One region of the Bradyrhizobium sp. AZCC 2262 genome, then DNA from elsewhere that is predicted to be linked to it. Evidence: riboswitches for the same ligand, from Rfam matches in the RefSeq annotation. Region 1 holds a riboswitch; the other holds the start of a gene.
The links. Region 1 has a riboswitch for S-adenosylmethionine ahead of metX (homoserine O-acetyltransferase MetX). Riboswitches for the same ligand answer to the same signal wherever they lie in the genome.
Positions count from the first base shown of each region.

Region 1 (15,353 bases):
GCTATTTTACGGATCAGACTGCGGCCGCCGTCGCACCCGACGAGATATTCCGCCCGCAGCGTCTGGCCGTCGGAGAGCGCGACGTCGACGCCGGTGTCGTCCTGCGCGAAACCGGTCACGTCACGTCCGCGATAGATCGTCACCGCCAGTTCGCCGACCCACTCGGCCAGGATGCGCTCGATATGGTTCTGCCACAGGCCGAGCACGTAATTGTGCCGGGTGGGAAGGTCGCTGATGTCCAACGGGATGTGGAAGTGCACGGCCGGATGGGTCTGTCCCTGCGAGAGGAACCGGTCGGCGATTCCGCGCTGATCAAGGACCTCGATGGAGCGTGCGTGCAGCCCGCCTGCGCGCGAGCCGGTGAGGTCCTGGCTGGCGCGCCGCTCGACAATGGCAACGTCGACGCCCGCCAGCGCCAACTCGCCCGCCAACATCAGTCCTGTCGGACCGCCGCCGGCGATCACCACCGCATGCGACCGGCACGTCGATAACAGTGCACTCATTTCGTGACCCCGCAGGTTCTGGCTTCGGTCGGCGTTTCTACGGGATGACGGGGGCCTTGAAGCAAGCCCCTTGCGCGCTACATATTAGAGTGGGGGGAGATCGGTAGTCCGGCTTCCGGTTATTTCCGCGGTAAAGCGGAGAGTTGCGGAAATGGCTTTGAAGAAGCGCGGAGGTCACAACTGGACCTTCCGAAGCCCGCTAATGACCCAAAGCGACAACCCCGAAGTTTTTGTGTATGGTTCGGCATTCGGATGAGCGGGATGCCTGCCTTGAGGATTGAGGCCATGCACAAGAAATTTGGATCGTTACTCCTGGCTATCGCTGCTGTTCTTTCCAGCCCGCAGGTGCAGGCGCAACCGGTTGCGGCCGAAACGCCGCAGACCGTGCTGGCGGCCCAGATTCGCATCCAGGGGTTTACCTGTGACAAGGCTCTCGGCGCCACCAGGGACAAAAAGCGCTCGCGGCCGGACCGCGCCGTCTGGGTCCTCAAATGCAGCAACGCGACATACCGCGTCACGCGCGCGCCCGACATGGCGGCGACGGTCAAAGCGCTCCAGTAAGCGAAAGACTTTTATCGACGCGTCGGATATCCGCGGCCGCTTGCGGCGCTTTGGTTCGCAGCCAACCCGTCGGCTGATCGCCGCGCCCCGCCGCCGGGTGCATCCTGCTTCGTGGTCGAGCCGGATTCAATGGTGATGCGCATTGGCCTGCGCTGGATTTCAGATTCCAAGTGCGAATAAACCAGTACAAACGATAATCAAGCTCACCACGATAACGGCAAGAAAGCTGGAAGAAGCAAAATCTTCGCGCATGACGACACCTATGCCCCAATCAGGCAAAGCTCCTTTAGGTTGCAATTAAATCATCGGTTCGTTTCAGGATGTCTTCGTCGAACTGAGAAAACGACTTCGTCGCGACCGCTCGACCGTTACATCCCAGGCTGCCCCACGAAGCCTCTTCACGAAACCGAGAGCCTGGCGGGCATGGAGGTTAAGCCTCCATCATTCCGCTCGGCGAGACGAATTTCCGAGATGTGGTGTGCTTCACACGCGGCTTGCCGCGCCCGGGATTACCCTAGCGCGCTCCCAGTTGGACATTGGCCTATCCCCAGCAGAAATCTGCGAACGGAGGAGCGTTAGCCATGGACGACGCCATACGGCTCTACCGAACGCTGTTGGGCAATCGCGCCTATGTGCGCTCGCTATCCGAGGGCGCCGCCTTCCTCGCCGCCAGCGCCATCGCGATCTTCGCGTCGGTCAGCTACGCCACGGTCCACGCCAGCAACTATGTCACCGATTTCGTGCTCAGCCGCGTTGGCCCCTACAATTTGCGCTTTCTGTTCGTTTACGGGACGTTCACAGCTTTTGTCATTACGGCGGGTCTGCTGGCCTGGCGGCCGAACCGGTTGCCATTCGCGCTGAAGGCCACGGCGCTGTTCCTGCTCGTCCGCGCCGTGTTCGTGGCGCTCACCCACATGGCGCCATCACCGATCGATCCGCAGAAGGCGGCGCCATTCTTCAACTCGATTTTTTACGGCAGCGACCTGTTCTTCTCCGGCCATACCGGGCTGCCGTTTCTCGCCGCGCTTGCCTTCTGGCACATCCCGCAGTGGCGGGCGTTCTATCTCGCGATGACTGGCTTCTTCGGCTCAGTCGTGCTGCTCGGCCACTATCACTATTCGATCGATGTGCTCGCCGCATTGTTCATCACCCACGGCGTCTTTCAGATTTCGTGCTGGCTATTCGGCCGCGACTACGCGCTATTTCGTTCTTCCGAGAACCAGGCGGCGCCAAGACCAAAGCGGGCAAGCCGAAAGATACTGGTCCCGGGTGGGCGCGCCCCCAAGCCGTTCATGCTGCACGTCGTTGGCGATAAATCGATGCCGGGTGATCAATCCAAAGCCGACACGCCTCATCAAGGCGGTTAGGTGCTACGGCATATTCCATATCCGTCCGCGCCCTGCTTTCATGCTTCGGATGAAAGCGTGTCCCCTCCCCGTCAGGAACGGAGAGAGGACGAAGCGCGATCCGCCTCAGTTCGTCGGCATGACGTAGGCGTAGATCCGGCCGCGCGAGATCGAGGCTTCGCGGACGCGGTTGCCGTTGTTGCCGGAGATCATGATCGGATTCCCCTTGGCGTCGATGCCGGTGATGATGCCGACATGACCGCCGCGGCGGCCGCGCGACATCACCGCAATCGCGCCGACCTGCGGGCCGGAAACGCGCTGGCCGTATTTCGCGAACGAGCTCGCCATGTCCGAGCCGGTGCCGCGATAACCGGAGTGCTGCAGCACCAGGTTCATGAACCGCGCGCACCACAGGCTGCCGCGTCCCGTCGGATTGCCGCCGAGATAGCGGCGCGCTTCGGCGACGACGTTCGATGAGCCGAAGCTGGATGCCATCGCGCCGCCGGCCGGCGTCACGGTTGCATTCGGCCCGACGCTTGCGCTTGTTGCGACGCTTGCATTGGCGTCGGCAAGACCGCGCGCCTGCATTTGCGCAACGCCACGCTCCCAGCGTGATGTGCGCTCGACCTGCCGGAGCCGGGCACGATGGCCGCGACCAGCGCTCGCCTCCGCGACGGCGTTAGGTGAGCCGAAGCCGCCGGGCGCCACCATCTGGGGGCTGCTCACCGCGTAGCTCGGATTGGTGTCGGCAAAACCACCCATCTGCATTTGCGGCGTGTTGCGCTCCCAGCGCGACATCCGGGCTGCATGGCGATAGTGGCGATAGGCGTAATGATGCTTGGCATGATGGCCGGCGTGATAGGCCCGGGCGTGCCGCCCTGCGCCGTGGTGAGGCCGTGCCGAAGCCGGCGAGACGAATACGACGATGGACGCCGAACACAGTGCCAGTGCCATGAACCGAAGCGACCGGCGAAACCCAAACAACTGACGCATACTAAATCCTCTGTATCACCCCCGCTTCCCCTTTGCGTTCGTCTACGAACGACCGCGGGGCGGCGTTTTGCGTCGCGGTGTGACGGGAACAAGACTTCATGTGGCGACGAGGAAACGATTTCGGGGTAATTCCGCGATCATTCGATGGCGAAAATGAAACGATTCCGCCGCATTGCGGCCCCGGAAATTAATTGCGATGTTCGGCGCGCTCGACGTAATGATGTTGCGTAAAAACAAGAAAATGGAGAGGAATCGAAAATGCCCCATGCCGTCGCCAAGGATAGCGTTCGACTGCACTATGAAGAGGCTGGAAGCGGGACGCCGATCATCTTCCTGCACGAGTTCGCGGCCGACCACACCAACTGGGAGCCGCAGATGCGCTACTTCTCGCGCGGCCACCGCTGCATCGCCTATTCGGCGCGCGGCTATACGCCCTCCGACGTGCCGCCCGCCGCTGCCGTCTACAGCTACAAGCACTTCTATACCGACGCGCTCGCCGTGCTCGATCACCTTGGCATTGCCAAAGCGCATTTCGTCGGCCTGTCGATGGGCTCCTACTCGTCGCTGCAGGTCGGCCTCAACGCCCCGGAGCGCGCGCTGTCGATGACGCTGGCTGCCGTCGGCTCAGGATCGGGTTTGGAAAACCTCGACGCCTTCCGCGCGCAATGCCGGGCCAATGCCGAACAGTATGAGGCGATCGGCTCAGTGGAAGTTGCAAAAGTGACGCGCGAGGCGCCGAGCCGGATTCCATTCCTGCTGAAGGACCCGCGCGGCCACGCCGATTTTTACGCCGCCCTGGCGCGTCACGATGCCAGGGGCTCGGCCAACACCATGCGCAGCTTTCAGGGCGGGCGTCCCTCGATCTACACCATGACGGATGCGATCCGGAAGGTGCCGACGCCGGCGCTGATCCTGTGTGGCGACGAGGACGACAATTGCGTCGGGCCGAGCCTGTTCCTGAAGCAGCATCTGCCGGCGGCGGGGCTCTCATTCTTTCCCAAATCGGGCCACGTGCTCAATCTGGAAGAGCCGGCGCTGTTCAACGAGATGGTGGAACGCTTCATCGCGCTGGTCGAGGCCGGGAGATGGCCGGTGCGGGATCCGAGGTCGCTGTTGAAGGCGTCGGTATAGGTATCCAGGCCGTAGACTCATAAACGCGCAGCCACAGCCGCATTCCGCGAATGCCGATGCTCGCCTGCAAGCGGTCGTGGGGTTCCGGTTGATCCGCCCCAAAACCGCAAGATCGGTCGAGCACGTTACGGCTATCGGCGACTAACTGGTGCCGCCACGGAGGAAGGGACGATGAAGGCGGCGCTTCAAAACTACCATACCCGGATGCAGCGGGTGTTGGACTACATAGACCAGCATCTGGACGGTGATCTGGATTTGGAAACGGTGAGCCGCGTTGCGGCATTCTCCAAATTTCATTTCCACCGGCAGTTTACGGCGACCTTCGAGTTGTCCGTGCATCGCTATGTCCAGCTTGCCCGTATGAAGCGCGCTTCGCACCGGCTGGCCTACAGGGACGCCCAAAGCGTCACGGACATAGCGATGGATGCCGGTTACGATGCACCCGATGCCTTCGCCCGCGCCTTTCGGCAACGGTTCGGGCAATCGCCTTCGTCGTTCCGGAAGTCTCCCGACTGGGAGCCGCGGCTTGCGGCCTTCGGGCCTCTCGACAACGCGAGGAGCAAGCTCATGCAGAAGACTTTTACCAACGACGACGTGATGATCCGCGATGTGCCCCCAACGCCGGTGGCGATCATAGAGCATCGGGGCGATCCGGCGACGCTCGGCGCCACCATCCAGCGGTTCATCGCGTGGCGCACGGCCGCTGGCCTGCACCCCAAGACAAGTCCGACCTTCAATGTCTGGCGTTCCGAGCGGCGTCCTGCGTCGCCTGCCGACTATAGCGTGGACCTTTGTGTCGGGACCGACCAACCGATCGAGGCGAACGGCGAGCGGATCAAAGCCGGCGAGATCCCTGGCGGACGCTGCGCGGTGCTGCGCGTCGTCGGCAACACCGACAATCTGGAGCCCGCCGCGCTATACCTTTATCGCGACTGGCTTCCGGCCAGCGGCGAAGAAGCACGCGACTTCCCGATCTATTGCCAGCGGGTGAGCTTCTTCCCGGAGGTGCCGGAGCATGAGGCGGTCGCGGAAGTTTTTCTGCCGCTGAAATAGCGCCCTCTGACGGCGGCCTGTCCCTTCCGATCGCAAGAAACGGTCAGGCTGCTGTCCCCCCTCGGTCGCTCCCGATTCACGGCCTAGTTGGCCGGCGCGCGGAAGGCAGCCCGGTAGTGCGCCGGGCTGGTGCCAAGCCGCAGCCTGAAATGATGCCGCATGGCGTCGGCGGAGCCAAAACCGGTCTCGGTCGCGACGCCTTCGATCGGGATCCGCGTTGCTTCCAGCAACTCGCGCGCCTTCGCGACGCGCGTCTGCACCACCCATTCACCGGGCGACATCCCGGTTGCATCCTCAAAACGGCGGATGAAGGTGCGCCGGCTCATTCGCGCCTTGGCGGCAAGGCTCGAGATCGTCAGATCGCGATCGAGATGGCGCTGCGCCCAGGTGAATATGGCGGCGAGAGCATCGCCTTGGATCGGGGGGACCGGTTGCCGGATGTATTGCGCCTGACCACCTTCGCGATGTGGCGCGATGACCAGGCGCCGCGCCACATGATTTGCGATCTCCGTGCCGTGATCGCTCCGCACGATATGCAGGCAGAGGTCGAGCCCCGCCGCGCGGCCGGCCGAAGTCATGATATCGCCGTCGTCGACATAGAGCACATTGGCATCGACCTGCACGCGCGGATACCGCCGTGAAAGCTCTTCGGTATGCGCCCAGTGCGTGGTGGCGCGCCGGCCGTCGAGCAGGCCGGCGGCGGCAAGGATGAAGGCTCCCGCGCAGATCGAGGCCACGCGCGCGCCGCGCCGGTGCGCACGCCGCAGCGCGTCGAGCATCGCGGCTGACGGCGACTCCACGATGTCGCGCGATCCCGGCACGATGATCGTATCCGCGCGGGCCAATGCCCCCAATCCGGCGTCGGCTATGACCTTGAGGCCGTTGTTGGCCGCCAGCGGCTGTCCTGGCCGCTCGGAGCACACGACGACGCGATACCAGTCCGGGCCCATCGTCGAGAGACCGAACACCTCCAACGTCAGGCCGAGCTCGAAGGCGCTGACGCCGTCATAGGCCAGCACCGCGACGACGCGTTGCGCGCCTTCCCTGCGGGATTTCCCCGGCAGACCTGGCATGATCCTGCTTGGCATGATCTTCACGATATACGGCATTCGTGCCACTGGCAAGATGGCGTCGCGCGGTTCACGTTCGCCCCCAAGGAGGCGAGCATGACTTTTCTGATTGCGACCTGCGAATTCCCCGACCGGGCCGACCTGGCCGCCGGGATGTGGCAGCGGCTTGCCGGCGAGTTCGAGAAGTCTCCGGTCGATCTGCTCGTCCTCCCCGAGCTCGCCGGCGTCGACAGCTTCTGGACCAGCCCCACTTTCGATGAAGCGGTCTGGCGCCAGGCCGCCGCGACGCATGCGACGCTCGAGGAGCACCTGCGGCCCATCGCTGCGAAGCGCATCGTGGGGACGCGCGCCATCGCTGAAGGTGCAAAGCGATGGAACGAGACGTTTCTATGGACGCCGGAGCGCGGCCTGGTTCGCGGCCGGGCCAAGGCGCTGCTGCCGCAGCAAGAAGGCGGCTGGGAAGAAACCTGGTTCGACCGCGGTTCGCAGTACGCCGAACCGGTGCGCGATGGCGCACTCTGCTATAGCGAACTGGTATGCACCGAACTCATGGTGAGCACGGCCGCGCGCGGTCTGGGGCAGTCGGGGGTTCAGGTGATTGCCGCGCCGCGTGCGACCGGCGGCCATCCGCGCTGGGAAGTAGCTTCGCGAATGACGGCCATCGCCGCGGGTGCGTTCGTGGCGACGGCCAACCGCCGTGGCGCGAGGCTTGCGGGCGGCAGCTGGATCGTGGCGCCCGATGGCGACATCCTCGCGCGCACCAACGTGAGTACGCCGATCGTCAGTCTCGAGATCGATCTCGCTTTGGTTGAGAGCGCGCGACTGACCTATCCGCGCAACGTCAGGGATTGAGCGGCCTCAGATTTCGAGGCTGCCGCGCGGGAATATTTTTTATTGCGGATGATCATTATTGAGAGGGCAGGACGATGAAACTGCGGCTATTGCGCAACGCCACGCTGAAGCTGGAGATACGCGGCCGGATCGTCCTGATCGATCCATTCTTTGCCCCAAAGGGATCGCGCCCGTCCTTTACTGGGCGCGCGCCCAACCCGCTGGTCGAACTGCCGGCAAGCCCGGAAGAAATCCTCGATGGCGTCGAACTCGTCGTCGTCTCGCATCTGCATGCCGACCATTTCGATCCGGTGGCGCAATCCCTGGTGCCAAAACATCTTCCGATGATCTGCCAGCCGGGAGACGAGGACAAGATCCGGTCGTACGGATTCAGCGACGTCATGCCTCTTGCCAAAATCATCGATTGGAACGGCATTCGCCTGCAGCGCCGCGAGGGCAGTCATGGCCTGGGACCGGTGGTGAAGAAAATGGGACCGGTGATGGGTTTCAGCATCACGGCAAAGAACGAACCGGCGGTCTACTGGGCCGGCGACACCGTGCTCTATCCGGCCGTCGAAGCCATCATCACGGGCACTAAGCCCGAGATCATCATCATCCATCCCTGCGGGGCACGATGGGACGGCGATCTCATCACGATGGATGCCGCAGAGGCCGTCGCGACCTGCCGGCTGGCGCCTGACGCCGTGGTGATCGCCACCCACATGGAATCGCTCGACCACGCCACCGTCTCGCGCGACGAACTGAGGCGGTATTCGATCGAGCAGGGCGTATCGCCGCAGCAACTGCTGATACCGCTGGATGGAGAGACCCTGCAGTTGGCATCGAGACAGGCTTGAACGTGTGGCCGGGGAAAGCGTTACTTCCCTGCCCCACCCCGGCTCAGCAAAAACACGCCCTGCTCGCCGAACATGTTCCAGACCCACCAGGGCAGGTTCAGCGGCACCGGGCGGCCGTAGAGATCGAGCGCGACGGCGCGCTCCATCTTGACGTTGATCTCGTCGCAGAGCTGCACGAAATCCTTGATGGTGCAGAAGTGGATGTTCGGCGTGTCGTACCAGGTGGCGGGCAGGTTTTCGGTGCGCGGCATGTGCCCGCCGACCAATAGCTGCAGCCGCATCTTCCAGAAGCCGAAATTCGGGAATGAGACGACCGCGCGCCGGCCGATGCGCAGCAGATTTTCCAGCACGACCTTCGGCTGCCGCGTCGCCTGCAGCGTCTGCGACAGGATCACGTAATCAAACGCATCATCAGGATAATTGACGAGGTCGGTGTCGGCGTCGCCCTGCACCACCGCGAGCCCCTTGGCGACGCAGCGGTTGACGCCCTCGCGCGACAGCTCGATGCCGCGGCCGTCGATGCCACGGGTTTCCAGCAGTTGCAGCAACTCGCCATCGCCGCAGCCGACGTCGAGCACTTTTGAGGCGTGCGGAATCATTTCCGCGACGAGAAGATGATCGGTGCGATAGTTACCCGTGCGATCGGGCGCTACGCCGCCGAGCGGCAAGGCCTGTTCCTGAAGCGCCATGTCAGCCACCTAACCCAATCCGCGCGCCTTGCCTGCCGATTGCAGGAAGGCGCGGGAAATGTCGAAGAACTCGGGAACGTCGAGCAGGAAGGCATCATGACCACGATCGGTCTCGATCTCGGCGAACGACACCCGCGCGCTGGACGCGTTCAGCGCATGCACCAGCGCCCGCGATTCAGAGGTCGGAAACAGCCAGTCCGAAGTGAACGACACCACGCAGAAGCGGGTCTTGATGCCGCGAAACGCCTGCGCCAGCACGCCATCGTGGTCGGCGGCGATATCGAAATAATCCATCGCTCGCGTCAGATAGAGATAGCTGTTGGCGTCGAAGCGTTCGACAAAGGACGAGCCTTGATAGCGCAGATAGCTTTCGACCTGGAAATCCGCGTCGAACGAGAAGGTCGGCAGATCGCGGTCCTGCATCCGGCGACCGAACTTGCGATGCAGCGCGGCGTCGGAGAGATAGGTGATGTGTCCGGCCATCCGCGCCACGGCCAGCCCGCGATGCGGATGGGTGCTGCGTTCGAAATAGCGCCCATGATGCCAGTCCGGATCGGCCATCACGGCCTGCCGGCCGAGTTCATGAAACGCGATGTTCTGCGCCGAATGGCGTGTCGAGCAGGCGACCGGCAGCGCCGAGAACACGCGCTGCGGATAGGCGGCGGTCCATTGCAGCACCTGCATGCCGCCCATCGATCCGCCGATCACGCAGAACAATGTTTCGATCCCGAGCCGATCGAGCAACATGGCCTGCGCGCGGACCATGTCGGGGATGGTGATGAGCGGAAAATCCAGCCCCCAGGCCTTGCCGGTGGCCGGATTGGTCGAGGCCGGACCGGTCGATCCCATGCAGCCGCCGATCACATTCGCACAAATGATGAAGTATCTGTCGGTATCGAGCGGACGGCCGGGACCGACCATGATTTCCCACCAGCCGGCCTTGCCGGTCAGGGGATGCACATTGGCGACATGCTGATCGAGGGTCAGCGCGTGGCAGATCAGTATGGCGTTGGAGCGATCGGCGTTCAGTTCGCCATAGGTCTGATAGGCGATCTGGAACGGCGCGAGATCGATGCCGCAATCGAGCTTCAGCGGCTGGTCCATGCCGAACTTCGCCACAGGCGAGGTCGGATGATCGGCCTCATGGGCGCGATCCTCGCTGTGAATCGACGGACTGGGTATCGAATGCACGTTTGTCATTTCGGCACCGACCTCCTTGCGGAGGCTCTACAGACAGAATCAGGCCATAAAAAACCCGGCCTGAACAAAGGTTCGGCCGGGATCAACTCTGTCCCCGGCCTGTTTAGCGAGTTGTTTAACGTGGCTGCAAGCCGGCCGGCTCAAATGACCACGGAATGGAACAAAGCTAGTCCCGCCCAGGCATTTCGTCAAGGCAGGCGGGGGGCCGGACAGATGGTTAATCGGATCGTGCAGGGCTCCCCCGTGACGTTTCTCTTTGCTTTCAGCGCCCGTCTTTCCTAATCAATGCGACTGTCTGCCGGCCGCATCGGGCTGTTCCGGCACCAAGGTTTTTTCCGATGTCCAAGGCACCGTTCAAGGCACCCCCGGCCCCGCCCTCGCTGCAGGAACTGCGCAAGGAAATCGATGCGATCGACGAACAGGTCCATCGCCTCCTGATGGCGCGCGGCGACATCATCGACCGGCTGATCCAGGTGAAGCAGACGCAAGAAGTCGGCTCCGCGTTCCGCCCGGCGCGCGAGGCCAGCATGATGCGCGAACTCGTCCGGCGTCATCGCGGCATCCTGCCGCTCGACACCATCGAGAGCATCTGGCGCGTCATCATCTCGACCTTCACATACGTCCAGGCGCCATTCTCGGTGCATGCGGACGTCTCGGTCGGCGAGCCTGCGATGCGGGATTCGGCGCGATTTCATTTCGGCTTCGTCGTGCCTTATGTGGGCCATTTCAGCGCGCAGGCGGCGGTCGAGGCGGTGGCGAAATCGAAGGGCGATCTGGCGCTGGTGTCGGCGACCTCGAGCCGCACGCCATGGTGGCTCGCGCTGGAGGCCAGCGGTGCACCGAAGATCACTGCCCGGCTGCCGTTCCTCGAACGCGCCGATCATCCGGCGGCACTGCCGGTGTTCGTGATCTCCCGGGTCGCCGACGACGCCATGGTGACGGAGGTCCAGTTGTGGAGCGTGCGCGTCGCCGGCTGGAACGCCGATATCGCCCGCGCGCTGGCGCCGCTCGCCGAAATCGTCGCCGTGCCCGACACCGCCTTCGACGGCGCGGCGCTCTTGGTGTCGGATGCCGGCACCGGTTTCGAGAAGATCAAATCCGCCCTGATCCAGGCCGGTGCCTCGGTGCGCTCGTCGGCCCTCGTCGGCAGCCACGCAACGCGCTATACGGTGCCCCCGAACGGGTCGACCAAGGTTTAAACGGCCCGCCCGAAATTCCGGAGTTGAAGATGAACCGCCCCGTGCCGAATCCCGGCATTCTCGATATTGCGCCCTACACGCCCGGCAAGACGCCGGTGCCGGAGCCGGGCCGCAAGGTGTTCAAGCTGTCCGCCAACGAGACCCCGTTCGGGCCGTCGCCGAAGGCGATCGAAGTCTACAAGGCCGCGGCGGCGCATCTGGAGGACTATCCGGAAGGCACTTCGCGGGTGCTGCGCGAGGCGATCGGCCGCGCCTACGGGCTCGATCCCAACCGCATCATCTGCGGCGCCGGCTCGGACGAAATCCTCAATCTCTTGGCGCACACCTATCTCAGCCACGGCGACGAGGCGATCTCCACCGCCCACGGTTTTCTGGTCTACCCGATCGCCACGATGGCGAACGGCGCCAAAAACGTCGTCGCGCCCGAGACCGACTTCACCGCCGACGTCGATGCCATTCTCGCGCGCGTGACGCCGAAGACCAAGTTGGTGTGGCTGGCCAATCCAAACAACCCGACCGGGACTTATGTCCCGTTCGACGAGGTCAAGCGGCTGCGCGCGGGATTACCGCTGCGTGTACTGCTGGTGCTGGACGCCGCCTATGCCGACTATGTGTCGCGCAACGATTACGAACTCGGGCTCGAACTGGTGGCGACCACCGAAAACACCGTCATGACGCATACCTTCTCCAAGATTCACGGGCTGGCGGCTTTGCGGATCGGCTGGATGTTCGGTCCTGCCAGCATCATCGACGCGGTCAACCGGATTCGTGGGCCTTTCAACGTCTCGACGCCGGCGATGCTGGCGGCGGTGGCCGCGATCGAGGACACCGCGCATGTCCAGATGTCGAAGGCGTTCACCGAGCAGTGGCGCAACTGGATCACCGAAGAGGTGACAAAACTCGGGCTGAAGGTGACGCCGAGTGTCGCGAATTTTGTGCTGATCCATTTCCCGCTCGACAAGGGCAAGACCTCGATTGAGGCGGACGCGTTCCTCACCAGACGTGGCCTGGTGCTGCGGGCGCTGAACAATTACGGACTCCCCCACGCCCTGCGCATGACCATCGGCACCGAGGAGGCCAATCGCCTCGTCGTCGACGGCCTGCGCGACTTCATGGCGGCGAAATGAACGGGACGCCGATTTTCCGGCGCGTCGCGCTGATCGGCTTCGGCCTGATCGGCGGCTCGATCGCGCGCGCGGCGCGGGCCCAGGGGCTCGCCAGCGAAATCGTCACCACCGCGCGCTCCGAAAAGACGCGCGCGAGGGTGTTGGAGTTGGGTATCGTCGACCGCGTGCTGGAAACCAACGCGGAAGCCGTCCAGGACGCCGACCTCGTGATCCTCTGCATCCCGGTCGGCGCCTGCGGGCCGGTGGCGCAGGAGATCGCGCCCTTCCTCAAGGCGGGCGCGATCGTCTCCGACGTCGGCTCGGTCAAGGGCGCCATCGTCCGTGAGATGGCGCCGCATCTGCCGGCGAGCGTCCATTTCGTTCCGGCCCATCCGGTGGCGGGCACCGAACACTCCGGACCCGACTCGGGTTTCGCCGAACTCTTCATCAACCGCTGGTGCATCCTCACGCCACCCGACGGCGCCGATCCCATGGCGGTCGAAACGTTGCGCGCGTTCTGGGCCGGCATGGGAGCCAAGGTCGAGATCATGACGCCCGACCATCATGATCTGGTGCTGGCGATCACAAGCCACCTGCCGCATCTGATCGCCTACACCATCGTCGGCACGGCGGACGAGCTGGCGCAGGTGACGTCGTCGGAAGTGATAAAATTCTCCGCCGGCGGCTTTCGCGATTTCACCCGCATCGCGGCTTCCGACCCGACGATGTGGCGTGACGTGTTCCTCAACAACAAGGAAGCCGTGCTGGAAATGCTTGGCACCTTCAATGAGGATCTCTCAAAACTCACCCGCGCGATCCGCCGCAATGACGGCGAAGCGCTGTTCGAGCATTTTACCCGCACCCGTGCCATCCGCCGCGGCATCGTCGAGATCGGCCAGGATTCGGCCGCGCCGGATTTCGGCCGGCCGCATCCGCCGTTGGGGAAGAAGGCGGAGTGATTCTATCGTCGTCCCTGCGAAAGCAGGGACCCATAACCACCGTCGGCGATTTTTTGAAAGAAAGCCGGCCACCATCTCGAAACACAACACCCGCCGCAGCGTATGGGTCCCGGCTCGCGCTTCGCTTGGCCGGGACGACGGCGAGATTCAAAACATCCTTGTAGCCCGGATGAGCGAAGCGATATCCGGGGCGGTGTTGGAGAAGTCCCGGATATCGCTACGCTCATCCGGGCTACGAAACTATTTCCGCGATTTCATGAGCCGCGCGATCGGATGTCGCATCACGAGTCGCGGCGCCATCGCCTGAGCGTCGATCGGCGATCGCGCCGATCCGATGCCGAGGTCGCCATTGGGATGGTAGAATGCATACATCCCAGGCTCGTCTATCATGTGCTGCGCCGACGCGGGCGACCCGACCAGTGCGGAAAACGCCACGACGGCGCCAAAAAACGGGATTCTGATCATCTTGCTTCTCCTCAATATCGACCCTTCAAGGGTCGTCAGAGAGCAAGAGCGGCGTAGCTGCGACTACATTCCCGGCAAAGCTGGATCGGCCGATCACGCTTCGGCGATCCGGATTTGAACGCACGCACACCGAGTTTGATCGCATGAGCACGTAGGATGGGTGGAGCGAAGCGATACCCATCGCTGCCCGGGAAACGAAGCGTTGGACTTCGCTCTAGACTAGAGAGGCTGCACGTAGGGTACAGCATCCATCAACAGCACACCAAAAAGCAGGGCCAGATAGAGCATGGAAAACACGAACAGGCGACGCGCAGGCTGCCTTTCCTTGTCATTGCTCCGACGTACCTGCCATGAGAGAAAAATCATGATCGCTCCAAGCATCGCCGCAGCCGCGCCATAGATCGCCCCCGCGAACCCCGCTGCCCAGGGCAGCAGGGAGACAGCAGCCAGAAGAACGCTATAGAGAAGAATCTGGCGCTTTGTTTCGGCCCGGCCGGCTACGACCGGCAACATCGGCACCCCGGCGCGAGCATATTCTCCGGCAAGATTGAGCGACAGCGCCCAGAAATGGGGTGGTGTCCAAAGGAAGATGATCAGGAACAGGATGAGCGGTTCGAGCCCGACATTCCCTGCGGCCGCGACCCAGCCGATGACAGGAGGGAGTGCACCAGCCGCACCGCCAATGACGATATTTTGCGGTGTTCGGCGCTTGAGCCACATCGTGTAGACGACGACATAGAAGAAAATTGTGAAAGCAAGCAGCGCAGCCGCGGCCATGTTCAGGAAAGCGCCGAGGCTTAGAACGGCGCACGTGCCAAGCATCAGTCCGAAAACCAGTGCTTCCGAGCGCGATACACGGCCGCCGGGAATTGGACGCGTGGCAGTGCGCGCCATCAACGCGTCGATGTCGGCGTCGTACCACATGTTGAGCGCACCTGCGGCGCCAGCTCCGGCGGCTATGCAAAAAAGAGCAACGACACCGGCGAAGGGATCGATGTCGCCCGGTGCGACCATGAGACCGACCAGTGCGGTAAAGACGACCAGCGACATAACGCGCGGTTTCGTCAGCGCGACATAGTCCCCAATGCTGGCATAGCTCGCGCGAACGAGAATTGAACGATTGATTTGCATGAGATCAATGCCTCCTCTTGCCCGCGACAGGCGGCATCTAATGGACCTTGCGAGCTTGCTTCCGGGGACTACCCCCACCTTCTGCCGACTAGCCCAGCGAGCTAATGACTTCCCGATAGGCGGCTTCAGGAAACGCTTTCAGCGTGCGTGTCCGGATGTTCCCCAGCATGCCCAGCTGCAGATTAAAACGCGCCGCGACGGCATCATCAGGAGCTTCATAGATCGCGACCATGTCGTAGTCGCCCATGGTGAGGAAAAA
Region 1 covers NZ_JAZHRT010000001.1:9,004,324-9,019,676, reverse strand. The annotation lists gene V1283_RS42385 (FAD-dependent monooxygenase) at 1-503, opposite strand, end outside; gene V1283_RS42380 (hypothetical protein) at 789-1,064, shown strand; gene V1283_RS42375 (phosphatase PAP2-related protein) at 1,646-2,431, shown strand; gene V1283_RS42370 (TIGR02594 family protein) at 2,537-3,403, opposite strand; gene V1283_RS42365 (alpha/beta fold hydrolase) at 3,662-4,534, shown strand; gene V1283_RS42360 (AraC family transcriptional regulator) at 4,706-5,587, shown strand; gene ftrA (transcriptional regulator FtrA) at 5,671-6,675, opposite strand; gene V1283_RS42350 (carbon-nitrogen hydrolase family protein) at 6,754-7,509, shown strand; gene V1283_RS42345 (MBL fold metallo-hydrolase) at 7,584-8,345, shown strand; gene metW (methionine biosynthesis protein MetW) at 8,366-9,034, opposite strand; gene metX (homoserine O-acetyltransferase MetX) at 9,044-10,234, opposite strand; SAM riboswitch at 10,317-10,396, opposite strand; gene V1283_RS42330 (chorismate mutase) at 10,573-11,433, shown strand; gene V1283_RS42325 (pyridoxal phosphate-dependent aminotransferase) at 11,463-12,560, shown strand; gene V1283_RS42320 (prephenate/arogenate dehydrogenase family protein) at 12,557-13,498, shown strand; gene V1283_RS42315 (hypothetical protein) at 13,739-13,963, opposite strand; gene V1283_RS42310 (heme o synthase) at 14,183-15,094, opposite strand; gene V1283_RS42305 (GYD domain-containing protein) at 15,183-15,353, opposite strand, start outside.

Region 2 (15,353 bases), 1.6 Mb from region 1:
GCCGCCGCGCGGTGGAGACCGCGCTGTGGATCGATGCAAACTCGCACCGGCCAATCACTCTGGAAGACGCCGCCGATCAGGCCGGGATCAGCCCATTCCATTTCCTGCGGCTGTTCTCGGATGTGCTCGGCGTGACGCCCCACCAATATCTGCTGCGCTCGCGGCTGCGCCATGCGGCGCGGCGGCTCGCCGACGACGACAGCCCGGTTACCGATATCGCCTATGACGTCGGCTTTGCGGACCTCTCGAATTTCGTGCGCACGTTTGGCCGCGCCGCCGGCGCTTCGCCGCTAAAATTCCGTCAGGCCTCGCGGGGTGACCGCAAGATTTTCCAAGAACGGCTGGCCCTCCACTAGCTAGGCTTTCTCCAGGCCGCGCGACTTCGCGCGCTTTGAACTGGAGAAACTCATGTACGACCACATCGGATTACGCGTCGGCAATCTCGACGCCAGCGTGCGCTTCTATACGGCAGCGCTCGCGCCGCTCGGCTTCGTGCTGTGCTCGCGCGACGATTCCGGCGCAGGCTTCGGCCCCAAGGGCGCACCAGCGCTCTGGCTGCATCTGCACAAGGGATCGGCGGGATCAGCCGCGCATGTCGCGTTCCGCGCCACGGATCATGCGGCGATCAAGCAATTCCATGCCGAGGGCCTGAAAGCCGGGGGCCGAGACAATGGCGGCGCCGGGCCGCGGGCGGACTACAGCCCGACCTACTTTGCGGCGTTCCTGATCGATCCCGACGGCAACAATGTCGAGGCGGTTTGCACGTAGGACGTCGCTCTCTCCGCGCACACGGCCGTCATCCTGAGGAGCGCGCTGCGCGCGTCTCGAAGGATGGCCGCGAGCACCGAACCCTCATCCTTCGAGGCTCGCAAGAGCTCGCACCTCAGGATGACGAACACTTGAAAGGAAAACACATGGCCTCCATTCACAAGGAAATTATCATCGACGCGTCCCCCGATCACGTCTGGGACGCCCTGCGCGATTTCGGCGCGCTGCATACGCGGCTGGTGCCCGGCTTCGTGACCGACACCAGGCTCGACGGCGACGCGCGCATCGTCACATTCGGCAACGGCACGGTGGCGCGCGAAATCCTGGTCGATTGCGACGACAAGAAGCGGCGGCTGGTCTATGCCATCGTCAGCGAACGTATCAAGCAGCACAGCGCTTCCGCTCAGGTCTTCGCCGAAAACGACGGGCGCACCCGCTTCGCGTGGATCGCCGACGTGCTGCCGAACGAAATCGCGCCCTACATGGACGCACAGATGGATCTCGGCCTGCTCGCCATGCAGAAGGCCTTGGGACGCAGCGCGGCATGACTTGCGCGTTTCTCGACGCCCTCGGCGCGGACGGCCCCTCGCCCGACCGCGCCGGCAGGATGGATCTCTACGGCCGCTTCGTCGGCTCCTGGGATCTCGATGTCAGGCAATTTTCCGAGGATGGCAGGGAGCGTTGCCGCGCCGGCGAATGGCATTTCGGCTGGGCGTTGGAAGGCCGCGCGATCCAGGATGTCTGGATCGTGCCGCCACGGGGCGAACTGCGGCACGGCGATGCCGCCGCCAGGTTCAATTCCTACGGCACGACACTGCGGGTCTACGATCCCGATATCGACGCCTGGCGGATTCAGTGGACCGATCCGGTGACGCGGAGTTTTCTGCAGATGATCGGCCGCGCGGAGGGCCGCGATATCGTGCAGCTGGGCACGCGGCCGGACGGCCAACTGGCCCGCTGGAGTTTTGCAGACATCACCGCGGATTCATTCCTCTGGCGCGGCGAAGTCTCAGCCGACAACGGCGCAACATGGCGCGTCGTCACCGAGTTCACCGCCCGCCGAAAGCCTTGATTTGTTTGAGCATGATCTCTTCGGAAAACCGGTGCCCACTTTTCCGGATCATGCTCTAGCGTGATCTTTCGCACAGATCGGTTCCCTGCCCACTCCTAGCCTCGGCGCGTGCGTCCGAATGGCGCCGCGCCCGCGGCCGCCCGCGCATGAGGAGTCGAACCATGACTGGAGCTGACAAGGTAGTCTGTCAGGCAGCGGCCACGCTGCTTTTGCTGTTCACCCTGACCGCGACGCCGGCAAAGGCGCAGTTCGCCGGCGGCGGCCAAGACATGATGACGCAGATGGCGCCGATGCTGGAAATGATGAAGGCGAAGATGGGCAAGCGCCGCTTCGCCATGATGATGCAGACCATGGGCCCGATGATGAGCCGTATGATGGAAGGCGGCGGCGGTGGTCTTGGTGGCATGATGGGCGGCGGCGGAATTCCCGGCGGCTTCGGCGGCGGTTATGTGCCCGAGGGCTACGGCGTAACCACCGGCGGCGCGAATTTCGGCAGCATCGGAGGCGGCGACGTCATGGGCATGCTCGGCGGCGCTGGCGGCGGCGAACTGATGAGCATGGTCCCGCAACTGATGCGCATGGCCAATGTCGGCGGCGGCCGTCATGGCCGGCGTCACCGGCGGCGGTAATCGTCGCGCATGCGCGCCCGACCCGTTGGCTCGCAATGACGAGCATCACAACAGCGCCGGCCGCACCGCCGCGATCGGCCGTAACTTCGGCCCCCATCGGGTCAACATCACGCTGACGCATGACAGCACGCCGAGCAGCACCATCGACGACGCCGCCAGCGTGAAGGAGTTTTGCGCGGTGGCGCCGTGCGTCGACAGCCACCAGCCACCGGTGCCGATGAACAACAGCCGCGCAGTCTGCGCCAGCACCGGGCCGATCACCTTGGCCGCGCCTTGCGATGAAAAATAGCACGTCGTGGAAAGGCCGAGGAAAGCATACATCGGCGCCGCCGTAGACAGATATTGCCGGCTGGCGGCGCGCACGCTCGCATCGTCGGTGAAAAGATTCACCCAGATGTCGGGGAATATCGCGATGAAGCTCGCGACGGCCCCGACCGAGACGAATGCGACAAGCCCCGCGATCCAGCAGATCCTGCGGGCGCGCGCGATGCGCTCCGCACCGATGGCCATGCCGACCATCGGCACCGAGGCGATGCCGACCGCGAAGGCGATCGAGGTCAGCATGAATTCGAGCCGCGCGCCGATGCCGTAGCCGGCGAGAATTTCGGTGCCGAAACTCGCCAGCATGTGGGTGAAGATGCTGATGGTCAAAACCGATTGCAGCGGCGAGAAACAGGCGATGGCGCCGACCTTCAGGATGTCGATGAACATCGGCATGCGAATGCGAAGGCCGCGGATCTTGGGAACGACGCGCGCGCGTCCGGAGAACAGATACCAGGACATCACGGAGATGCTGATCAGGTAGGCGGTCAACGAACCGGCGGCGACACCACGCATGCCGAATTGCGGAATCGGGCCGAGGCCCAGGCCCAGCGTGCCGCCGAGAATGATCTGGCAAATCGCCGACGAGAGCATCATGAGCGACGGCAGCTTCATGTTGCCGGTACCGCGCAAAATGCCGGACATCGTGTTCATCAGCCACGGCACCACCGCGCCGCCGAAGAAAATCTGCGTATAGGCCACCGCCTGCGTCAGCACATTGCCGCGCCCGCCGAGCAGTTCGAGCAAAGCGGGGCCGAAGATCAGCATGCCCAGCATGAAGGTCAGGCCAAAGCATAGGCCGATCAGGAGCGCATGCGCCGCCAGCATCGAGGCGCGGTCAATGTCGCCGGCACCGAGCGCGCGCGCGATCGCCGACGCCACGCCACCACCCATCGCGCCGCCTGACATGGTCATGGTCAGGATCACGGTTGGAAACACCAGCGCCATCGCGGCCAGCGATTCCACGCCCAGCCGGCCGATATAGGAGGTCTCCGCGATCACGACGCAGGTGCCTGCGGTCAGCGCGATCACGTTGGGCCAGGCCAACCACAAGAGCGTGCGCAGGATCGGGCCGTCGACCAATGCGTTCTTCAACGGCGCTTCCGGCGGTGGAAGCGGGCGCTCCTTCTCGTCTACGGGAATTTCGGCAACGCCGAGGTCGGACATTTCTGCTCCCCGCACGTGGATTTGGTTCCACGGCGCGCCCGTTCCTAGCATGGCGGTGGGTGATTCCACGTGCGCAGGGTGCAATGGGGGCCTGCGGGATTGTGCAGCAGGGTCGCGCTCCGCCCCTCCACCTGAGCGCGAGGCGTGCCCCGGCAGCCATTTCACGCGGAATTCATGCGGCCCGTTACGAACGTTTGGGCCGGCATCGCATTGGTAAGACGACACCCCCAGGGAACCCCGTCATGCGCAAGAACATCCTCCTGGCAATATGCGTCGCCGCACTGGCGCTGCCGCTTGCCGCCTGTAACGACCCCAAGGAAACTTCGACCAACACCGCGACCGTGGCGCAGAGCTACGGTCCTTCGCCCAATCTGCCGCCGCCGGAACATTCATGGATCCCGACGGTCGATATCGCTTCGGTCAGCCGCTGGCCGGATGGCGCCAAGCCGATCGCCGCCAATGGCATGACGGTCAGTGCCTTCGCGACCGGGCTCGCGCATCCGCGCACGGTCTATGTGCTGCCGAACGGCGACGTGCTGGTCGCCGAGAGCAACGCGCCGCCCAAGCCGGACGACGGCAAGGGCATCAAGGGTTTTGTCTACAGGCAGGCGCAGAAATGGGCGGGGGCCGGGGTTCCGAGCGCCAACCGCATCACGCTGCTGCGCGACGCTGACGGCGACGGGGTAGCTGAAACCCGCAGCGTGTTTCTCAGCAACCTGAATTCACCGTTCGGCATGGTGCTGGTCGGTGAAGATTTCTATGTCGCCGATACCGATGCGATCATGAAATTCCCCTATCACGAGGGCGACACCAAAATCAGCGTGCCGGGCGTCAAGCTTGCGGATCTCCCCGCCGGCACGCTCAATCACCATTGGACCAAGGACCTCACCGCAAGCCCGGACGGCACCAAGCTCTATGCAACGGTCGGCTCCAACAGCAATGTCGGCGAAAACGGGGTGGAGGCCGAGAAGGATCGCGCGGCGGTTCTGGAAGTCGACCGTGCCAGCGGCCAATGGCGCGTGTTCGCCTCGGGCCTGCGCAACCCGAACGGTCCATCATGGAATCCGAAGACCGGCGAGCTCTGGGTCGTCGTCAACGAGCGCGACGAACTCGGCAACGATCTCGTTCCCGATTACATGACCTCGGTGAAATCAGGCGCGTTCTATGGCTGGCCGTACAGCTATTACGGCGATCACGTCGACACGCGCGTCGAGCCGCGACGGCCCGACCTGGTGCAGAAGGCGATGGCCCCGGATTATGCGCTCGGCGCGCATACGGCTTCGCTTGGCCTTACCTTCAACACCGGCAATCTGTTTCCGCCCGAGATGAAAGATGGCGCCTTCATCGGCCAGCACGGCTCGTGGAATCGCAAGCCGCGCGCCGGCTACAAGGTGATCTTCGTTCCCTTCAGGGACGGCAAGCCTTCGGGTGCGCCGCAGGACGTGCTGACCGGCTTCCTCAACGACAAGGGCGAGGCGCAGGGCCGCCCCGTCGGCGTGCGGCTCGACAGGCAGGGCGCGCTGCTGGTCGCCGACGACGTCGGCAACACGGTGTGGCGCGTGACGCCGGCAGCGAAATCGGCATCGCGGTGAAACGCGCGGACGGATGGATTGCTTCGCGGAGCCTGTCATCCGGCGCGCATTCGCGCGACCCGTTGGCTCGCAATGACGGGGAAACCGACTACACCCGGAAATGCTTGCTGAGCTTCAAGCCCTGTGCCTGGTAGTTCGAGCCGATGCGCTGGCCATACATGGCGGCGGGCCGCGACAGCATTTTCTCGTACACCAGCCGGCCGACGATCTGGCCGTGCTCGAGGATGAACGGCACCTCGCGCGAGCGCACTTCGAGTACGGCGCGCGCGCCCTTCCCGCCGGCGCCGGCATAGCCGAAGCCGGGATCGAAAAATCCCGCGTAATGCACGCGAAATTCGCCAACCAGCGGATCGAACGGCACCATTTCGGCGGCGTAATCCGGCGGCACCTGCACGGCTTCCTTCGAGGCAAGGATGTAGAATTCGCCGGGATCGAGGATAAGGCTGCCGTCTGATCGAGCCGGAATCGGCTCCCAGAATTCGCCGACGGCGTAACCGCCACGGCGGTCGATATCGACCACGCCGGTGTGGCGCTTGGCGCGGTAACCGACGAAGCCTGATGTGTTCGCGCCGGAGAGATCGACGGATAGCGCCACGCCATTGGCCAAATCTGCGTCGTCGATATCGACCAGCCGCTCAGCACCGTGCAGCGCGTCGAGCTCGTCGGCGTCGAGGATGGCATCGCCGGTGCGGAATCGCACCTGAGAGAGCCGGGAGCCCTCGCGCAGCAACACAGGAAACGTCTTCGGACTGATCTCGGCATAGAGCGGGCCGTGATAGCCGGCGCCAATCATGTCGAAGCGGCGGGTGCCGTCGGCGATCACGCGGGTGAAGACGTCAAGCCGCCCGGTGGAGCTCTTCGGATTGGCGGCCGCCACGATCGACGACGGCAGCGCGAGACTCTCCAGCAACGGCACGATGTAGACGCAGTTGGTCTCCAGCACCGCGCCGTCCGAGAGGTCGATCTCGTGGAGCTTCAACTCGTCAATGCGCTCGGCAACGGTGGCGCCGGGACCGGGCAGGAAACTCGCGCGCACCCGGTAGGCGATGTTGCCCAGCCGCAAATCGAGGCTCGCCGGCTGGATCTGGCTTTCGACAAAGGGATATTCCGGCAGGATCAGGCCCGCATCCGCCATCGCCGCGATCATGCGGTCCGGCAGAATCCCGTTGGCGTCGGGCGGAAGCGTGAACGGCACGGCGCGATCCTCAATACGGCCCAAAACTCATCCAAACCTCTTATATATGGGCTTTTAGGGGTTATCCGATGGCCGCCTTGACGGGAAGGGCGGGAGGTAATATCAGCATGACTTATCCCGTGGTGATTTGAGCCGGCCGGCTTGCAGCCACGTTAAATAAGTCGCTAAACAGGCCGGGGACACGTGTGATCCCGGCCTGTGGAAATTTTTCCAGGCCGGTTTTTTGTGACCATTTTCCAAGATGGTCACGGCGGAGGTCACATGTCTGAGACTACTTCTACCAAGCGTTATCGTCCCGAAACCCGGCTTGTCCATGGCGGCACGCTGCGCTCGCAATTCGGCGAGACGTCGGAGGCGCTGTTCCTCACCCAAGGCTATGTCTACGACAGCGCGGAGCAGTGCGAGGCCCGGTTCAAGGGCCAGGATCCCGGCTTTATCTACTCGCGCTATTCCAATCCGACGATTGAGATGTTCGAGCGCCGCATGATCGAGCTCGAAGGCGCGGAAGCCGCGCGCTCGACCGCGACCGGCATGGCCGCGGTGACGACCGCTATCCTCGCACCGCTCCGGGCCGGCGACCACGTGGTCGCTTCGAAAGCCCTGTTCGGCTCGTGCCTTTACGTGGTGCAGGATCTGTTGCCGCGCTACGGCATCGAGACAACGCTGGTCGACGGTCTTGATCTCGACCAGTGGCGGCGCGCGTTGCGGCCGAACACCAAGTCCTTCTTCCTGGAGAGCCCGACCAATCCGACGCTCGACGTGCTCGACATCCCGGCGATTGCCGAGATCGCGCACAGTGGCGGCGCACGGCTGATCGTCGATAACGTCTTCGCCACGCCGATCTGGCAGAGCCCGCTTTCGCTTGGCGCCGACGTCGTGGTCTACTCCGCGACCAAGCATATCGACGGCCAGGGCCGCTGCCTGGGCGGCATCATCCTGTCGTCGGAAGCTTTCATCACCGAGCACATCCACAACTTCATGCGCCAGACCGGGCCGTCGCTCTCGCCGTTCAATGCCTGGGCCCTGCTCAAGGGCCTGGAGACGCTTGGCGTGCGCGTGCGCGCGCAGACCGAAACGGCGGGCAAGGTCGCCGACGCGCTCGCGTCGCACCCGAAGATTTCGCGGCTGATCTATCCCGGCCGCGCCGATCACCCGCAGGCCGAGCTGGTGAAGAAGCAGATGCGCGCGGGCTCGACGCTGATCGGCTTCGAGGTCAAGGGCGGCAAGCAGGCCGCGTTCCGCTGCCTCAACGCGCTGCGGATCGCGCGCATCTCCAACAATCTCGGCGACGCCAAGAGCCTCGTCACCCATCCCGCGACCACGACGCATCAAAGGCTGACGCCGGAGGCGCGCGCCGAGCTCGGCATCAGCGAAGGCTTTATCCGCTTCTCCGCCGGGCTCGAGCATGTGGATGATCTGATCGAGGATTTTGCGGCGGCGCTGGAGAAGGCGTGAGCAGGTAACCGCAACACTATCGTCGTCCCTGCGAACGCAGGGACCCATAACCACAGGGCGTTGTGAGTTAGGCAAGGCGTCGACCACTGCCTCTAATTACTAGGGCCGCGGCGTATGGGTCCCTGCTTTCGCAGGGACGACGGTTCACATCGGCCGGTACGCCCGCACGTCGGCGGGCACGTTGACGCCGAGCTTGATCTGGCCGACCGACTTGATGATGTCGTCGCCGAGCAGTTGCGCGAAGCAGGCGTAGCCCCAGTCGCTCATGTGCAGGCCGTCGGCGATCACGAAATTCTCGATCGGGATCGACTGCTTCTCGTGCCAGTCTTTCATCACCGCAAAGCGCGGGAAAATGCCGACCTTGCGAAGCTCGGCGGTCTTGTTGAGCAGCGTCATCATCTTGCCGGCGCTCTCGGCGTGCTCGTTGATCCGCGGCGAATATTGCGGATCGATCAGCACGACGTCGGCGCCCGCTGCCTGAATGCGCGTGATGCCTTCCTCGACGAGTTTTGCCGTCTCGCCCGGATCGAGGTTGCGCAGCACGGCGTTGGTGCCGACCTGCCAGATCACCATGTCCGGATGCATGTCGATGACGGCGGTCTGCAGCCGTTTCATCATCTCCGGCGCGTCCTCGCCGCCCTTGCCGGCGTTAACGACAGAGATGTCGGCCGTCGGATATTGCCGGCGCAATTGCGCCGCGAGCCGGTTGGGATAGTTGAAATCCGGCGACGTCGCGCCATAGCCGGCGGTCGATGACGAACCGAAGGCGATGATCACCACCGGCTGACCCGCGACGAGCTTGCTGGCGACATGCGGCAGCGACCCCATCGATTTGGAGCCGCCCTTTGGCGGCAGGCACGGAACGCGGCTGAAGATGTCGCCGGCGGATTTAGCGACCTCCTTCACCTTGTCGATCGCCTTGCCGGTGATACCCTTCTGCGCGGCCGGATTGACGGCAACCGTCTGCGCGGCCTGCGGCGGGGCGCTTTCAGCGGAGGGCTTCTTTTCAGTCTTGTTTTCGGTCTTGGCGTGGTCGGACAGCGCCGCCTGCTGGGCGGTTTGTTGCGGGGCCGTCTCGGCGTGCAAGGGCGACACCGAGGCAGGCATCAACAGCGCCAGGCTCGCGGCAAAAAAGACGGTCGGCAATGTCGACAAACAAAAAGGGTAGTGACGGCTCATTAACGCTAGTTCCCTAATTCTGCTGCGCCTGACCGAGGCGGGCCGCATCGAGCACAAATTTCGACAGCGCGCGGCCGAGACAGGCATGAACACGTTTGGCCATGTCGGTGCCATGAACGGCACTGAACAGGTCAAAATTTCCGGCGTCGTTCCAGTGACGCATAATGGCGAAGCGGTCGAACAGCGGAACATCGTGCTGCTGCGCCGCCACGCGCATATTATCTAGGTATGGCGGCACAGAAATCATCGTCTCCGTGCGCGGGCTGTATTGCAGATTGATCAGAACCACATCGGTCCCCGCGTTTTGCAGCGCAGCAATCCCGTCGCCGACGGCGCCGCGAAAATCGTCGGGATCGACGGATCGCATAGCATCGACGGTTCCGGTCTGCCAGATGACCAAAGTAGGCCTTTTTGCTTCCACCAGCTTAACGAGGGTGGTGTCGGTTTCCTCCGCGCTTTTCCCGGGCTGTAGTTCTACGGATAGATTGATCGGGATCGAGGGCAGCTTCTCCTTCAGCGCGGCCTGCAATTGGGCGGGATAGGCGCTGTCGGCTGAAGCGGCGATGGTCGAGGAACGGCTGCCCACCACGAGGATGGTCAGCGGCCGGCCATTCTTGACGGCGTCGGCGACCTTCGGCAGCAGGCTTTCGGTGCTCAGGAGATAGGGCGGCACCTCACAGGTCTGGGGGGCATCCTCGGCACGCGCCAAACCGGTGGCCGCAAGGCCGGCGAGCAGGGACAGGGCCAGTACGGCTCCAGAACCGGGCCTCATACGCTCCCTCCCGCCATATCGGCATTGCCGCCCGTGCGCTTGGTCTTGGACGCATCTTTGTCGGCCGAATGCTTGTACCACGAAATCACCCACGCCACGCCCCACATGATGAGGATTCCGGAAAGGCTGACCAGGGCGTGCAAGAAGGCACCGCCGGAAACTTCGGCCAGCACGAAATGCCCTGCGAAGGCCAGGAAGACGCCGAGACAGAATATCTCAAGTGAATGCTGGCCACACAGGATCAATGGTCGCAGCCAGGGCGATTTCAGGCCCGACCAATCCCTGGGCAGGAAGCGCACGGTGAGCGCCGCCAGGGCCAGAAAATGGGCAAACCGCAGCACGTCCAGATCGGTCTTGGTGATCGGGTACATCCACTGTTCGAGCCGCTTCGGCATCAGAAAGCTGAGCTGCGGGATGTGCCAGGTCAACGTGACGAAGAATGCAAACGTCAGATAGGCGATACAGATCCACATCGTCACCGGCGACGACAGGATCCGCGACATCCGTGCGGCGCCACCCAGCGCGCACCAGGCGCCGAACACGAACAGCAACTGCCAGGCGAACGGGTTGAAGATCCAGAAGCCGCCGGGATAGGCCGTCAGGTACCAGTCGAACTGCCAGGTCAGCGCGTACAACAGCACCGAGAGGCCGAGCGACACGTCGGGCCGCCACTTCATCAGCCACAGGATGATCGGCAGAAACAGCATCAGCACGATGTAGAGCGGCAGCACGTCCATGTTGACGGGGCGGAAGCGCAACAGCAGCGCCTGGACGATGGTGACGTCCGGCTGCTTGAGAAAATCCATGATGCCCATTTCCTCGCTGTAGAGCGGGTTCTCGAAACGGGTCGCGACATAGGAAATTTCGGCGAGGAAGATCGTGAACAGGAACACATGCGCGACGTAGATCTGCCAGACCCGGCGCATGATCCGCGCGGTCGCCACCACGAAGCCGGCCTGCAGCATCGCGCGGCCGTAGACGAAGGCGGCGGTGTAGCCGGAGATGAAGATGAAGATTTCGGTAGCGTCGGAGAATCCGTAATTGCGGATGGTGAACCAGGTCAGGAAATTGGTCGGCAGATGATCGACGAAGATCAGCCACAGCGCCATTCCGCGAAACAGGTCGAGCCGCAATTCGCGCTCGCCGGCTACCGGCAGCGCAATCGCCGGCGCGGCGGGCGCCGCGGCCTTGCTATCGCTGAGAGGCGTTCCGGCAACTGGATCGGCAATGGACGACATCTGGCACCGTTAGTTTAGCTTTTACGCGTGCACGGTCCGGGGAAAGATAATATCGGGCCGCAACTTGCAGACAAGATACGCAAACAGATACGGGGCCGGACGCGCGCGGGTGCGCTCTAGAATGGAACTATGTTGAAACCGCGATCAAACACCCGGCAAACCCGGCGGGCCGGAGATTGTTCCCCCGGCATTCTTGGCTATGATACGGAACAGGATTTCCGAAAGCCGCCCGCATGTACCGCGCCGTCACCCGCCAGATCGAAGTCACCGTCGAGCCGAACTTCCTCCCCGAGCGCTCGTCGGTCGATCGCGGCCAGTATTTCTGGTCCTACACCATCGTCATCACCAATACCGGCGCCGAGACCGTGCAGCTCCGCACCCGCCACTGGATCATCACCGACGCCACCGGCCACAAGCAGGAAGTCCGCGGCGAAGGCGTGGTCGGCGAGCAGCCTGTGCTCGCGCCGGGCGAGCGCTTCGAATACACCAGCGGCGTGCCGCTGCCGACCGCGTCGGGCTTCATGACCGGGCGCTACCAGATGGTCAACGCAAGCGGCGAGCGGTTCGAGATCGACGTGCCGACGTTCTCGCTGGACAGCCCCGATAAGGGCCGGGTGTTGAACTGACGAGCGGCGCCGCTCTTTCCCCGTCATTGCGAGCGCAGCGAAGCAATCCATCTTCTCGCTTGTAGCCCGGATGAGCGAAGCGATATCCGGGGCGGTGTTAGAGTGGTCCCCCGGATGTCGCTTCGCTCATCCGGGCTACGGCTCCTGACACGATTTCGCGATCTCGCGGCAGATCTCGCCCGAGGTTTGCATCTTCGTTTGTCCCTCTTCGAAACAGAGGGCGCAGGGAAGACCGGGTGCTTGCTGCACCCGCGGTCTCGCGTGCGATTTGCGCAAACAAAACTGCACACGAGCATACAGGGCAGCGGGAGCATTCCGGCCTTCCCTGCGCAATGGCTTTACGACTTACTTCGTGCTCTTCCCGGAGAACGGCTTTTTTGCCTCCGTCGCCGGCGAGACAGATCCCGCCAACTTAACGCCAGCACCGCGGCGCCCGAACCACACGACTTCACCGTACGCTTAAGGCACGTACGTCTCGCGCCATTCACGTCCATCGCATCTCACCGCGCGTTCGTGACGATGGCCAACGCCCCTCATCCGCCGTGAGACGGGCGGAGATATGCGACTGATTTGCCCGACAAGTTAAGCGGAATATTTTTGTTTCTCGGGCTTGACACGATTTCGGAAAATCAGAAGTGATTTGCCCCGTCGTGTTATTGCGTTGCAGAATCTACGAACCGAGCAGAACTCGCAGGTCATTTCCACCTTTGTCGTCCCTGACCATCTCGGCAGGGTCCTTCGGCAAGAAGCTCTTCAGCATCGACGAGACCTCACCACGCGCGATGAGTGACAATTAATCGCCGGCGGCAGGAACCATTGCCCTACGATCCTATTGGCTTCCCGACACAACTCCTTTTGAAAAGAGACATTATGAAAAATCTCGCGATCTATCTGGCAGCGGGCGCAAGTGCGCTTCTCATGACGGCCGCTTCAGCCGCGCCGCTTTCCCCGAATGTATCAGCCGCTCCGGAGAGCAACATTCAAAACGTCCGCATGGTTTGCAATGAGGCAGGCCAATGCTGGCGCGCAGGTGGTGAACGCCGCGTCATTGTCCGTGAGCCCGGTGATTCATACGGATATGCTCCACGCGGAAAGCGTTATATCGAGCGCGGTGGTTATGGGAACGGTGGCGGCATCGGCATCCGCGCCCCCGGCGTCAGCGTCGGAATCGGCACCGATCGTTACTGAGAACGCCGACAACAGTCCGAATACGAGCAAAGCCGCGGAGAAATCCGCGGCTTTTTCGACTGCAAACTCGAATACGCCCGGAGCGGGTAGTCAGCCGGCATCAACCCGGCACTCCGACATGCGGCGCGCAACTTGCGCCGTTCTTCACAGGTGAGGGGCGTTTGCTCCCCGCAGCCGTTCCACGTACCAGAAGGCCCAGATCATAACGAACGAGAGAACGAAAAATGCTCCGCAGGCCAGGAAAGTCGGCACTGTACTGGTATCCATGACATCCTCCAGGGCTTGATCGCTTGCAGTTTCTGTTCGCGACGAACGAGCACCTGCCCGGTCTGTCACGTCGTCCCGGCTGACCACATCAAAAGTGTTCGTTTCAAAAATTTGCAGCGACCAGATCGTAAGATCCCCGGCCTCCACGGACGTAAACCTTGGCAGCGGCCGCGCATATCGCATCACGGTTGCGATCGAACACGTTCAGGAAACCGGACTCGTCTTGACGAGCATCTGGCTGAATTCGCCTCAATGCGCCTTCGTCGATGAAGAATGTCGCTTCCAGCGCGCTGTCGTGCCCCCAGAACCGCACGGCTCGCCGGGTCTGGTCATATGAGCGGCTATGATTTGGAAACTCAATCATGAGGTTGGGACCGATCAAACGCGCGCCGGCGAACCACCCGCCGCGTCGGCCTTTGCACGACCTGCACCGCGGTGTGTTCGATGGCCATTGGCTGTCCTGACCGGTGACACGCACACCGTTGCGACGTGCGGTTGGTCAATGTCGTTGACAAGATTTGGCGTGGCTAGGCTTCGCGCTGCCGCAAAGGCGATGCTGAAGCAATACGATCGCGCTGTCTCTCAAGTGGCTACTTGGTGTCGCATTACAAGGCTTGTCAGGTCCTGCGCCGAAAACAAACTACGATTGTTCTCGCTATTCGGCCGATGATCACTATATGGTCGATATCATCGCGCGCCCCTTGGCTGTTATCGGTGACTGAGAGCTTTGCGCTCCCGCCTAAACCCAAAGGCGGTCATATGCCGAATTCCAGATTCGATCTTCGTGAGTGGTTGGTACCCCCGGTATTGATGCCGATCTTTCTTGTGCTGCTGGTCGCCGCTGCGATGGTTATTCAATGGTGACCCGGCGTCGCGCAGTTTCACGGCAGAAAGAAACCCCATCGACGCTGGCTCGCGATCTGAACGCCGGGGCGGTCGCCGCCCTGGACGAGGCTCGCGAGATGCCGCCGGGGGATGAGCGCACCGAGGCGATTCACAAAGCAATGGCCTTTCGAAATGCCGCGGAGATCAACCAATTTCTCGGCCGCAAGCGCGGCGCGCCAGACCTGTGATGAGTGCGCTGGCGGGAGAACCGCCAAGCGAGTGACACGCAGGAGCAAGCAATCTAGCGCTCGCATCCGGTGAGCGCATTCCGCTGGCCGCGGGCTTAGTCTGTTGGCGGCGGTTTTATTGCGTCATTGTTGAGCCGGCGGGGATCATTTGGACAACGAGATGCTTGTCCCAGATGAACACCTATCCAGATCGATCGCCGTTCCCCGTTCCCCGCGAGCGCCGTTACGATGGTACTTGATCATTCATGCGTTCCCGCCGTCGTTCTCATTGTCGAGGACGAGATGGTGCTCCGCATGCGCGCGGTCGACATGGTGGAAGACGCCGGATACACACCACTCGAGGCGCTGGACGCGGCGGAAGCCGTTGCCATCCTGGAATCCCGATCGGACGTCGCGCTGATGTGCACGGATATTCAGATGCCCGGCCCAATGGACGGCATCGGACTTGCGCATGCCGTCCATGAGCGTTGGCCGACGATCAGGATCATCGTGGTATCGGGGCAATTGAACCTGCCGCACCTCGATCTTCCTCCCCGCAGCAGGTTTCTCGGCAAGCCGCTCAATGCCGGGGAAGTGATAGCCGAAATGCGTGACATGATCGGCTACGCCTGAGACGCCAGCAGTTTGACGCCTAATACGATCCAATCGCGTGATTGCGTACAAAACCGAGCCACCGAAGATCAGTGCGGTACCTAACCCATGGTGATACGATCAACGATGTCTGAAAGCGATCTCCGGACGGACCCGCGCCCCGCAAGCAAGGCAGCCCCATATCAGGACGAACTGGCGGCCGAAAACGTCAGCCTGAGGC
Region 2 covers NZ_JAZHRT010000001.1:7,434,141-7,449,493, forward strand. The annotation lists gene V1283_RS34935 (helix-turn-helix transcriptional regulator) at 1-356, shown strand, start outside; gene V1283_RS34940 (VOC family protein) at 409-768, shown strand; gene V1283_RS34945 (SRPBCC family protein) at 915-1,316, shown strand; gene V1283_RS34950 (hypothetical protein) at 1,313-1,840, shown strand; gene V1283_RS34955 (hypothetical protein) at 2,002-2,469, shown strand; gene V1283_RS34960 (MATE family efflux transporter) at 2,515-3,957, opposite strand; gene V1283_RS34965 (PQQ-dependent sugar dehydrogenase) at 4,200-5,549, shown strand; gene V1283_RS34970 (2'-deoxycytidine 5'-triphosphate deaminase) at 5,638-6,744, opposite strand; SAM riboswitch at 6,854-6,933, shown strand; gene V1283_RS34975 (O-succinylhomoserine sulfhydrylase) at 7,006-8,199, shown strand; gene V1283_RS34980 (SGNH/GDSL hydrolase family protein) at 8,344-9,378, opposite strand; gene V1283_RS34985 (SGNH/GDSL hydrolase family protein) at 9,392-10,150, opposite strand; gene V1283_RS34990 (OpgC domain-containing protein) at 10,147-11,388, opposite strand; gene apaG (Co2+/Mg2+ efflux protein ApaG) at 11,622-12,014, shown strand; gene V1283_RS35000 (hypothetical protein) at 12,885-13,202, shown strand; gene V1283_RS35005 (DUF1488 domain-containing protein) at 13,573-13,851, opposite strand; gene V1283_RS35010 (hypothetical protein) at 14,258-14,542, shown strand; gene V1283_RS35015 (response regulator) at 14,771-15,154, shown strand; gene V1283_RS35020 (sensor histidine kinase) at 15,260-15,353, shown strand, end outside.
Region 2: it holds a riboswitch for S-adenosylmethionine, as region 1 does, so the genes downstream of both, V1283_RS34975 (O-succinylhomoserine sulfhydrylase) here and metX (homoserine O-acetyltransferase MetX) in region 1, are expected to answer to the same signal.